DNA from 2 places in the Marinobacter sp. MIT930201 genome. Region 2 is predicted to be linked to the other one. Evidence: predicted binding sites of a transcription regulator. Region 2 holds the regulator's gene; the other holds the start of a gene.
What was found. The regulator FliA, encoded in region 2, starts transcription of late flagellar genes. The targets are predictions, from matches to a motif close to CTAAAGTTTNNNNNNNNNNNGCCGNTAA.
Positions count from the first base shown of each region.

Region 1: SIC19_RS08465 (methyl-accepting chemotaxis protein) is a predicted target of FliA. The motif match lies at 2,635-2,662, and genes of this name have one in related genera.

Region 1 is NZ_CP138916.1:1,819,659-1,823,997, forward strand. It holds gene SIC19_RS08460 (TRAP transporter substrate-binding protein) at 1-694, opposite strand, end outside; gene SIC19_RS08465 (methyl-accepting chemotaxis protein) at 798-2,474, opposite strand; gene SIC19_RS08470 (CHAD domain-containing protein) at 2,742-4,103, shown strand; gene rarD (EamA family transporter RarD) at 4,123-4,339, opposite strand, start outside.
Region 2 is NZ_CP138916.1:3,708,290-3,712,628, reverse strand. It holds gene SIC19_RS16925 (chemotaxis protein CheA) at 1-465, opposite strand, end outside; gene SIC19_RS16920 (protein phosphatase CheZ) at 483-1,271, opposite strand; gene cheY (chemotaxis response regulator CheY) at 1,293-1,676, opposite strand; gene SIC19_RS16910 (RNA polymerase sigma factor FliA) at 1,853-2,584, opposite strand; gene SIC19_RS16905 (MinD/ParA family protein) at 2,615-3,427, opposite strand; gene flhF (flagellar biosynthesis protein FlhF) at 3,474-4,339, opposite strand, start outside.

The sequences.
Region 1 (4,339 bases), 1.9 Mb from region 2:
CGGAGTAGTAGTACTTTGCGATCTGATGGAAGCCCATCTGAAAATCCAGTGCCGGGCCGACCCACTCCAGAGCGTCAATCGTGCCTCGCTCCAGCGCGCTGTAGAGCTCCCCGGGAGGGATGTTGGTCACCGCAACGCCCACTTCGGACATCACTTCGCCGGCGAACCCGGGTGTGCGCATTTTCAAACCCTGGAGGTCCTCAACACTGTTGATTTCCTCGCGGAACCAGCCACCCATCTGGTTGCCGGTATTGCCACCGGGGAACGACAGCAAGCCATGGGGACGATATACCTTTTCCATCAATTCCATGCCGCCACCGTAGTAAAACCAGGCGTATTGCTCAGGTGCAATCATCCCGAAGGGAACGGTGGTGAAATACATGGCATTGGGAATCGAGCCTTTGTAGTAATACGAGGCGGTATGCCCCATATCGTACTGGCCCGCCTTCACCATATCGAAAATACCGAATGGCGCCTTGTGCTTGTTGGATGAGTCAATGCGAAACTGCAGGCGGCCGCCCGACATCTTCTCAGCCATCGAGGCCATGTGGCGCGTTGTTTCACCCAGAATCGGAGAGTTGGGCCCCCAGGTTTCTGCGAGGCGAAGCGTATAGGTTTCCTGGGCCGACAGCGACGCGCTTGCCAGCGCGAACACCAATGCCAGGACGGTCATGAAAGATTTGCGAATAGTCATAGCGAGGTCAGGTTCCGTTTTTTGTAGTGGTCGGATCAGATCGCCCACATCATAGCTTGCTGGCCGGCTGACGCCAATCGTCGACCGACCAGAAGCAACGGTTCTATACCTTGAACTGGCCTACCAGCTCACGCAGACTCTCACCAAGCCGCGCCAACTCGTGGCTTGCCTCGTTGGTCTGGTTCACACCCGTATCGCTACGCTGCGCCGCGTCCACGATGCGCACCACGTTCTGGTTGATTTCCTCGGCCACCTGGCTTTGCTGTTCCGCCGCGGTGGCAATCTGGGTCACCTGATCATGAATATGGCCCACAGACTTCTCAATGGTGCGCAGGGCGTCAGTGGCGTGATTAATGCGCTCAACCGTTTCACTGGAGCGTTGGCGGGACGCGTCCATCCGCTCGACCGCCGCGCGGGACTCGGTCACGAAGCCGTCAATCATACCGCGAATCTGATCAGCGGATTCCGCACTGCGTTTGGCCAGCTGGCGGACTTCATCGGCAACCACCGAGAAACCACGGCCATGCTCACCGGCCCGGGCGGCCTCAATGGCTGCGTTGAGGGCCAGCAGGTTGGTTTGGTCAGTGACGGCGTGGATGACGTCCAGCACCTGGGTAATCTCGTCGGTTTTCTCAGCCAGATTACTGATACGGCCAGAGCTGGACTCAATCTCCTCCGACAACTGATTGACGGACGCCTGTGCGTTGGCAATGGTCTCGCCACCATCCCGTGCAAGCCTGTCGGCGTCAGAGGCGGCACTTTCCACCGAGTTGGCATTGCCGGAAATCTGCTGGATCGTGGCCGCCATCTCATTAATGGCGGAGGCAATCTGATCGGTTTCCGAACCCTGCTCCTGTACCGACGCACGGGTTTCATTGGCAACACGGCTGAGCTCTTCCGCGGCCGAGGCAACCTGGTCAGTGGTCGCGCCGACATCGCGGATGGTGTCCTGGATTTTCACCACGAAGGCGTTGAAGCGACGCCCAAGCTCGGCGAGTTCGTCGTTTCCTTCGTCCGGCAGACGGTGGCGGAGGTCGCCCTCACCCTCGGCGATGTCCTTCATCATGGCAGTAACGGTGTTCAACGGTTTCGTCACCGTACGACCGACAAACACACCGATGAGCAATGCGATGACGACCACAATCACAGTAACCAGAACGATAAAACCGAGGGTTTCGGCTATCTCCGCTTCAATATCCGCGCGTGCGGCAGAAACCACTTCCGCGATATCGGTGACATACACACCGGTCCCGATCATCCAGCCCCAATCGGGAACAATTGTGGTAAATGACACCTTGGGTTCAACCTCGCCGGAGGCGGGGTTGGGCCAGTCATAACCAAAAAAGCCATCCTTCCGTGCCGCTTCGAACAGTGATCGTATCAGCTTCTGAACATCTGGATTGGTCGTAGGTCCTTCCCGGGAAGGATCCGGCGCGTAGGCCAGGTTTTCCAGATCTTTGGCATACGCAAAAATATAGTTGCCGCCCCCAAATCGGATGGAGCGTAGACGATCCCTTGCCGCTTCACGGGCCTCGGCATCCGAAAGGTCCGGATCGTTCTTCGCGTCCAGCACCACGGAACGGGCGGTATCCACCAGATTCTTCAACCCTTCCTTGCGGGCACTGAGCAAACTTGCTTCCAGGCGCTCAAGCTCGGCCTCACCACCGCTTTTGATCTGGGCGACCGTAATCCAGGCAAGGGTTGCCGCCGTAATGACCACCGGGACCAGAACGCCCAGCAGAAGACGAGAACGTATGCGTAACCGGCTCAGCAATGTCATCAAGAAGTTCTCCGTATGAGATCAAATGTTCAGCGTAATTATCCACAACCGGGCACCCAGGGTGTGTTCCAGTTTGTAATACCGGTGTGTGCGACTTCGGGGTGTAAAGCTGCGACACTGCCACAACTCATTCATGCATTTGCTTTTATTGTTAAAAGTCTTAACGGCCGGTAGCGGATGGACTTGAACCAGCGTTAGACTAAAGGTCTAGCCCCAAACGTCCGATTCATCAAACCTGGCCCAATAAAACCAGTTTCAGGGGCACGGATGAAACACCTCTATCTGATTCGCCACGCCAAATCCAGCTGGGCCGATGATGGCCTTCGTGATCACCAGCGCCCCCTCAACAACCGGGGCCTGAAACAGCTTGCCCCCATGAGCAGGGCAATCCGTGCGGATGGGGCGTTCGATGGAACGGTCTACTGCAGCAATGCCACCCGCGCACAACAAACCCTGGAAGGCCTGATCCCGAGCAACCATCAACACGCAGTCAAACTGGCGCCTGTTCTATACACGTTTAACCATGAGGTCGTGCTCGACTGGCTGCGCGACCGGAACGAAGACAGCATTACCCTGATTGGCCACAACCCTGCGCTGGAGGATCTGGCAGGCTTACTGCTGAAGCACGCACCCGACACCTTCCCCACGTGCAGCTACATGCACATCACCCTGCCCATAGAGCACTGGTGCGAGATCGGCAAGAACAGGGGCCGGCTTGAACGGTTCCTGACGCCCAAAGACGTCAGCTATGAGCAGTTTCATCGCAAACGGACGAAAATCCGTATCGACGAGCACTCTCCGCTGGCATGGCACATCCCGGAATCGCTGTTACACCAGTATCAACGCATCAGGGATCTGGAACCGGGCGTATTGCAGGGGTACGACGACGAGTTTCTGCATCAGTACCATATTGCCATTCGCCGCAGCCGGGCCATCGCCGAAGCAGTTGTCGACATCAGTGGTGACAGCGATTTACGCAAGGCCGTCAAGAGTCTGAAACGGCATGGCCAAGCCACCAGCCGGCTCAGAGACCTTCACGTGTTACTGGGTGACCTGGCGCAATGGCCACTGGAGGAAGATACCCGGTTGGCCCTGGTGAGCTCCGGCGCCCGCAGCTATTTTGCCAACCTGGCAGACATTGAACACCAGGAGCTGACCAAACGCCTGAGCAGCGGCCAATACCGCAAAGACATGGATGAGTGGTACCAGCTTATCACCTCCCGCCACTTGAAGAAGATAACCCGGAAACTGGCTATCGAAGACATCCACAAAGCCCTGAAAAAGCACATACACAAGCACGACGCCGTGGCGCGGCAACTGAACGAACAGTCCCCGGACGATCACTTTCACGATCTGCGCAAACGGCTGAAACGTATACGCTACCTGGCCGAGTTGAACAAACCGGCGTTTCACGACAGGCTCAGGCCATTAAAACATCGACAACAACGGTTCGGAGACTTTCAGGACCTGCACGTGCAGATTGACACGCTGCTGGCCTTTCGCAACAGCATTGCCACGGAGCCGGACATGCTGGCGCCCGTGGCGGGCCTGAACACGCTGATTTCAGACCTTGCCGTGGAGAAACATCGCGTACGGGCTGACATACTGACCCTCGGCGGTATTGCCTGACAACCCACTAGGCAACCCACTATTTGGGCGTGGGACTCATCCCACGCCCCATCCAGGCCGACCAGGAATAAAGCCCCAGCGCCACCCAGATCATCACGAAGCTCGCCAGCTTCTCCCCACTCATGGGTTCATCAAACACAAACAGCGCGATGAAGAACTGCAGCGTGGGGTTGATGTACATCAAAAAGCCCACGGTTGCCAGGCGCAGCCGGCGGGCCGCACCGGCGAAGAACAAC
Region 2 (4,339 bases):
GTCTCCAGAACTGGCTTCGTTGCTCTCGTTCTGTTCTTCGCGAGCGACCGCTGCGTTTGCTGGCGACGACTCCCCTGCCGGCTGCGCCAATGCGTCCAGAGCGGCAATCAGTTCCTCGGGAGCTGGCGTCGGTTCCTCGTGGTGGCGAACCTGTTCAAACATGGCATTGACGTGATCCAGGGCTTCCAGCACCACGTCCATCAGTTCCGAGTCTACCTTGCGCTTGTGGTTGCGCAGGATATCGAAGACGTTCTCCGCGGAATGACAGCAGTTCACCAGGGCATCGAGTTGCAGAAACCCAGCGCCGCCTTTTACGGTGTGAAAGCCTCGGAAGATGGCGTTGAGCAGATCGCTGTCGTCCGGGTTTTGTTCCAGGTCGACCAGTTGCTCCGACAGCTTTTCGAGTATCTCGCCTGCCTCAACAAGGAAGTCCTGCAGGATCTCTTCATCGGCATCAAGCGCCATGCGTTACCCTCTCTTACTCAGAAACCGAGACTGGACAGAAGATCATCAACATCGTCCTGTCCCGATACTACGTCTTCGCGTTCTTCGGCCTTGATCTGTGGACCAACACCCTGTTCCGCCGATATCTTTTCCCGCTCTTCCAGTTCATGCACGGTGCCGGTCATCTGGTCCACATGACTCGCCATCACTACCAGGCTCAACAGATGCTCTTCCACCTCTTTAACCAGAGTGGTGACCTTTTGGATCACCTGCCCAGTGAGGTCCTGGAAATCCTGGGCCAGAAGAATTTCCGACAAGTTGTCGTACATCGCCCCGGCATCGGTATTCAGGGTCACGAAAAACGTGTCGATACGGGCATAGAGCTCACGAAATTCAGCCGGCGCCATCTCGCGGCGACGCAGTTTCTGCCACTGGTCTCTCAGCTCGGCGGCCTCGTCGCGGAGTGCGCTGGCCTTGGGCATAGCCTCCTCAACCAGATCCATGGTCCGATTGGCTGCTTTACCGGTCATCTGAACCACGTACTCAAGGCGATCCGACGCATCGGTCATCTTCGACAGAGCTTCTGACTGTTCGGCGTTACGGGGATCGATCTGGAAATTGCGGATCGCCTCGTGGAGGCTGCGGGTCAAGCGGCCGACTTCCCGATACAGGCTCTGGTCCCTCACCTCGCTCAATTCATTGATCAGCGTCATCGCGCGGCCATAGTCCCCGGCGTTGACCTGTTCAACCAACTCGGCCGCCTGGCTGCGGAGTTTCTCCGTGACCTCCGGGTCGAGCCCCTGTGGGTCTTTTTTTCTATTGCTCATGGGAGCCGTCCGACCTCTGAATTACTGGATGCGTTCGAAGATCTTCTCAATCTTCTCCTTGAGTACGGCTGCCGTGAAGGGCTTGACCACGTAGCCGTTCACACCGGCCTGCGCAGCAGCGACAATCTGGTCGCGCTTCGCCTCGGCGGTCACCATGAGCACAGGCAGTGTTTTCAGGCTGTCATCGGCACGGACTTCCTTGAGCAGATCGAGTCCGGACATCCCTGGCATATTCCAGTCGGTTACCAGAAAATCGTATTTGCCGCTCCTGAGCATAGGCAGTGCTGTATTGCCGTCGTCTGCTTCGTCAGTGTTGGTAAAACCGAGATCGCGAAGCAGGTTCTTAATGATCCGTCGCATTGTGGAGAAGTCATCCACAATCAGGATTTTCATGTTCTTGTCCAATGGGACCTCCAGTTAAAAACGCCCGGAATTCGTTTTTGGCTTCCGGCTCACAGTCTAGCAGGCCGGTAGTTTAACCGCTTATTGTGTGGCCTTTGAGCCGGTTGTAAAGCACCGGTTACCAAAAGGCTACAGTAAAGAATGCCTGGTAACGCCGTTCAATGGGACTGGCGGCCTGTTCAGCTCTGCCAACCAGTAAGACGCCCCCGCAGACGGAGCGCGGCCTGGCTGTGAATCTGGCTGACCCGGCTTTCACTGACACCCAACACAGCACCAATTTCCTTCAGGTTCAATTCTTCCTGATAGTAAAGGCTGAGCACCAGCTTTTCTCGCTCGGGCAGGTCACCAATCGCAGCTGCCAGGCTCTTCCGGAAGTTGTCGGACGCCAAGCCATCCAACGGGTTATCACTGTCCTCTGTTTCTTCTATCGGCAGCTCGCCGGATTCATTGAGCTCATCCAGGCTAAAAAGTCGGCCACTGTTAGCATCGCTCAGGGAGGAATAGTATTCGTCGAGGTCCAGCCCCAGCTCCTCGGCTACTTCCGAGTCTTGAGCTTCCCGACCCAGGCGGTCCTCGACAGCCTTGATGGCTTTGGCAATGCGGCGGGAGTTCCTGTGGACGGATCGGGGTACCCAGTCACCTTTGCGAATTTCATCTACCATGGCTCCGCGAATCCGGATCCCGGCGTATGTCTCAAAGGTAGCCCCCTTGTCGGAACTGTATCGCTGTGCAGCTTCCAACAAGCCAATCATGCCTGCCTGCATAAGGTCATCCAGTTGGACAGATGCCGGCAGCCGCGCCATGAGGTGAAGCGCTATTTTTTTGACCAGCGGGGCCTGCTCCTCAACGAGCTGGGAAGGTCCTCGTGTACCCGTCCGGTTGTAGGTTCCAAGTTCTTTCGCCAATGTCATGTATCCGGCTATTCAGTGACAGGATCAAAATCAGACTTCGACGAGCCGCTCCACAAAGAATTCCAGATGTCCCCGGGGCGATGATGGCAGCGGCCAGCTATCCACTTTCTCCGCGAGGCTCTTGATCGCCAACGATGCTTTTGCCCGCGGATAGGCGTCCAGCACGGCACGCTGGCGCTGTACCGCTTTTTTTACGGCCTCGTCATACGGCACCATACCCACATATTGTAGTGCCACATCAAGAAAGCGCTCGGTAACCCGGGTCAGTTTTTCAAACAGATGGCGACCTTCCTGCTCATTCCTGACCTGATTGGCCAGTATACGGAAGCGGTTGGTGCCGTAATCCCGATTCATAAGCTTTATAAGGGCGTAGGCATCGGTGATAGAGGTAGGTTCATCACAGACAACCAGTAATAGTTCCTGTGAGGCTCGGAGGAAACTGACCACCGATTCGGAAATACCCGCAGCGGTATCAACGATCAGCACATCGATCTGGTCACCCAGTTCGCTGAACGCGTTGATCAGGCCAGCGTGCTCCAGATTGGAAAGCTGGGTCATGCGTTGGGTACCTGAGGACGCGGGCACGATTTTGATGCCACCGGGGCCGTTGACCAACACATCCCGAAGGTCACATTCCCCGGCGATGACGTCCTGGATATTACGATTGGCGGTAATGCCAAGCAGAACGTCAATGTTGGCAAGGCCCAGGTCGGCATCGAGCAGCACCACCCGCCGTCCCATTTGTGCTAGGGCGATGCCAAGGTTCACTGATACGTTGCTCTTGCCAACGCCCCCTTTCCCGCCGGAAACGGCAATCACCTGTACCGGATGTGGTTTGCTCATACTGACTCTGATCTCTTGCCGCGTTTAACCGCAGGCTGTGTTGTTTTTAAACAGCGACTGCCTGTTGCTGCTGGAGTTTCTTCAGCCTCTCCACGGCCAACCGCACCAGCGGAATGGACTCAGCGTGGTGCAGGTCTTCCGGGATTTTCTGCCCGTCGGTGTAATACGCCACCGGCAATCCCGTTTCCATGACGAATCCCAGCGATTCACCCAGGGTCAGTGCTTCATCGATTTTGGTCATCACACAACCCGTAAGATTTGCCATCTTATAGCAATGCCAAACGGATTTCATGATGCGCGGCTGACTGGTTGCCGAAACCACCAGATGGGTTCGAATCCGATGGTGACTGCGAGCCAGCTCCATAAGCTGCTCCTCGTAGCCCTTGTCGGTGCTGGTCAGGCCAGCGGTATCAATCAACACCAGGTGCCGGTCCGACAGTTCGTCCAGTATGTCGTCCAGGGAATGGGTTTCGTCCACAACCCGAACCGGAACGTTCAGTATGCGCCCGAACACGAATAGTTGCTCATGGGCCGCGACCCGATAGCGATCGGTGGTGACCAGCGCCAGAGAGTCGGCGCCGTGGCGCAGCACATAGTGCGCGGCCAGCTTGCCGATGGTCGTCGTCTTGCCGGACCCGGTTGGGCCCACCAGGGCGTAGACACCGCCCTCATCCGCCCATTCAGTACGCGCGGTCTTCACACCGGCGGCCAGCATTTTCAGAGACTGCTTCCAGCCATCCTCAAGCCGGCCTGCGCGGTGGCGCCGGGACAGAGAGTTGGCGAGCTCCAGCCCGAGACCAAACTCCTGCAACCTCTCAGACAGCCTCTGCTGTACTGCGTTAACCGCTGTTTGTTCGGGTTCACCGCCATTCCGGGCACTGACCAGGTCACGGAGGGAACTGATCTCCGCAC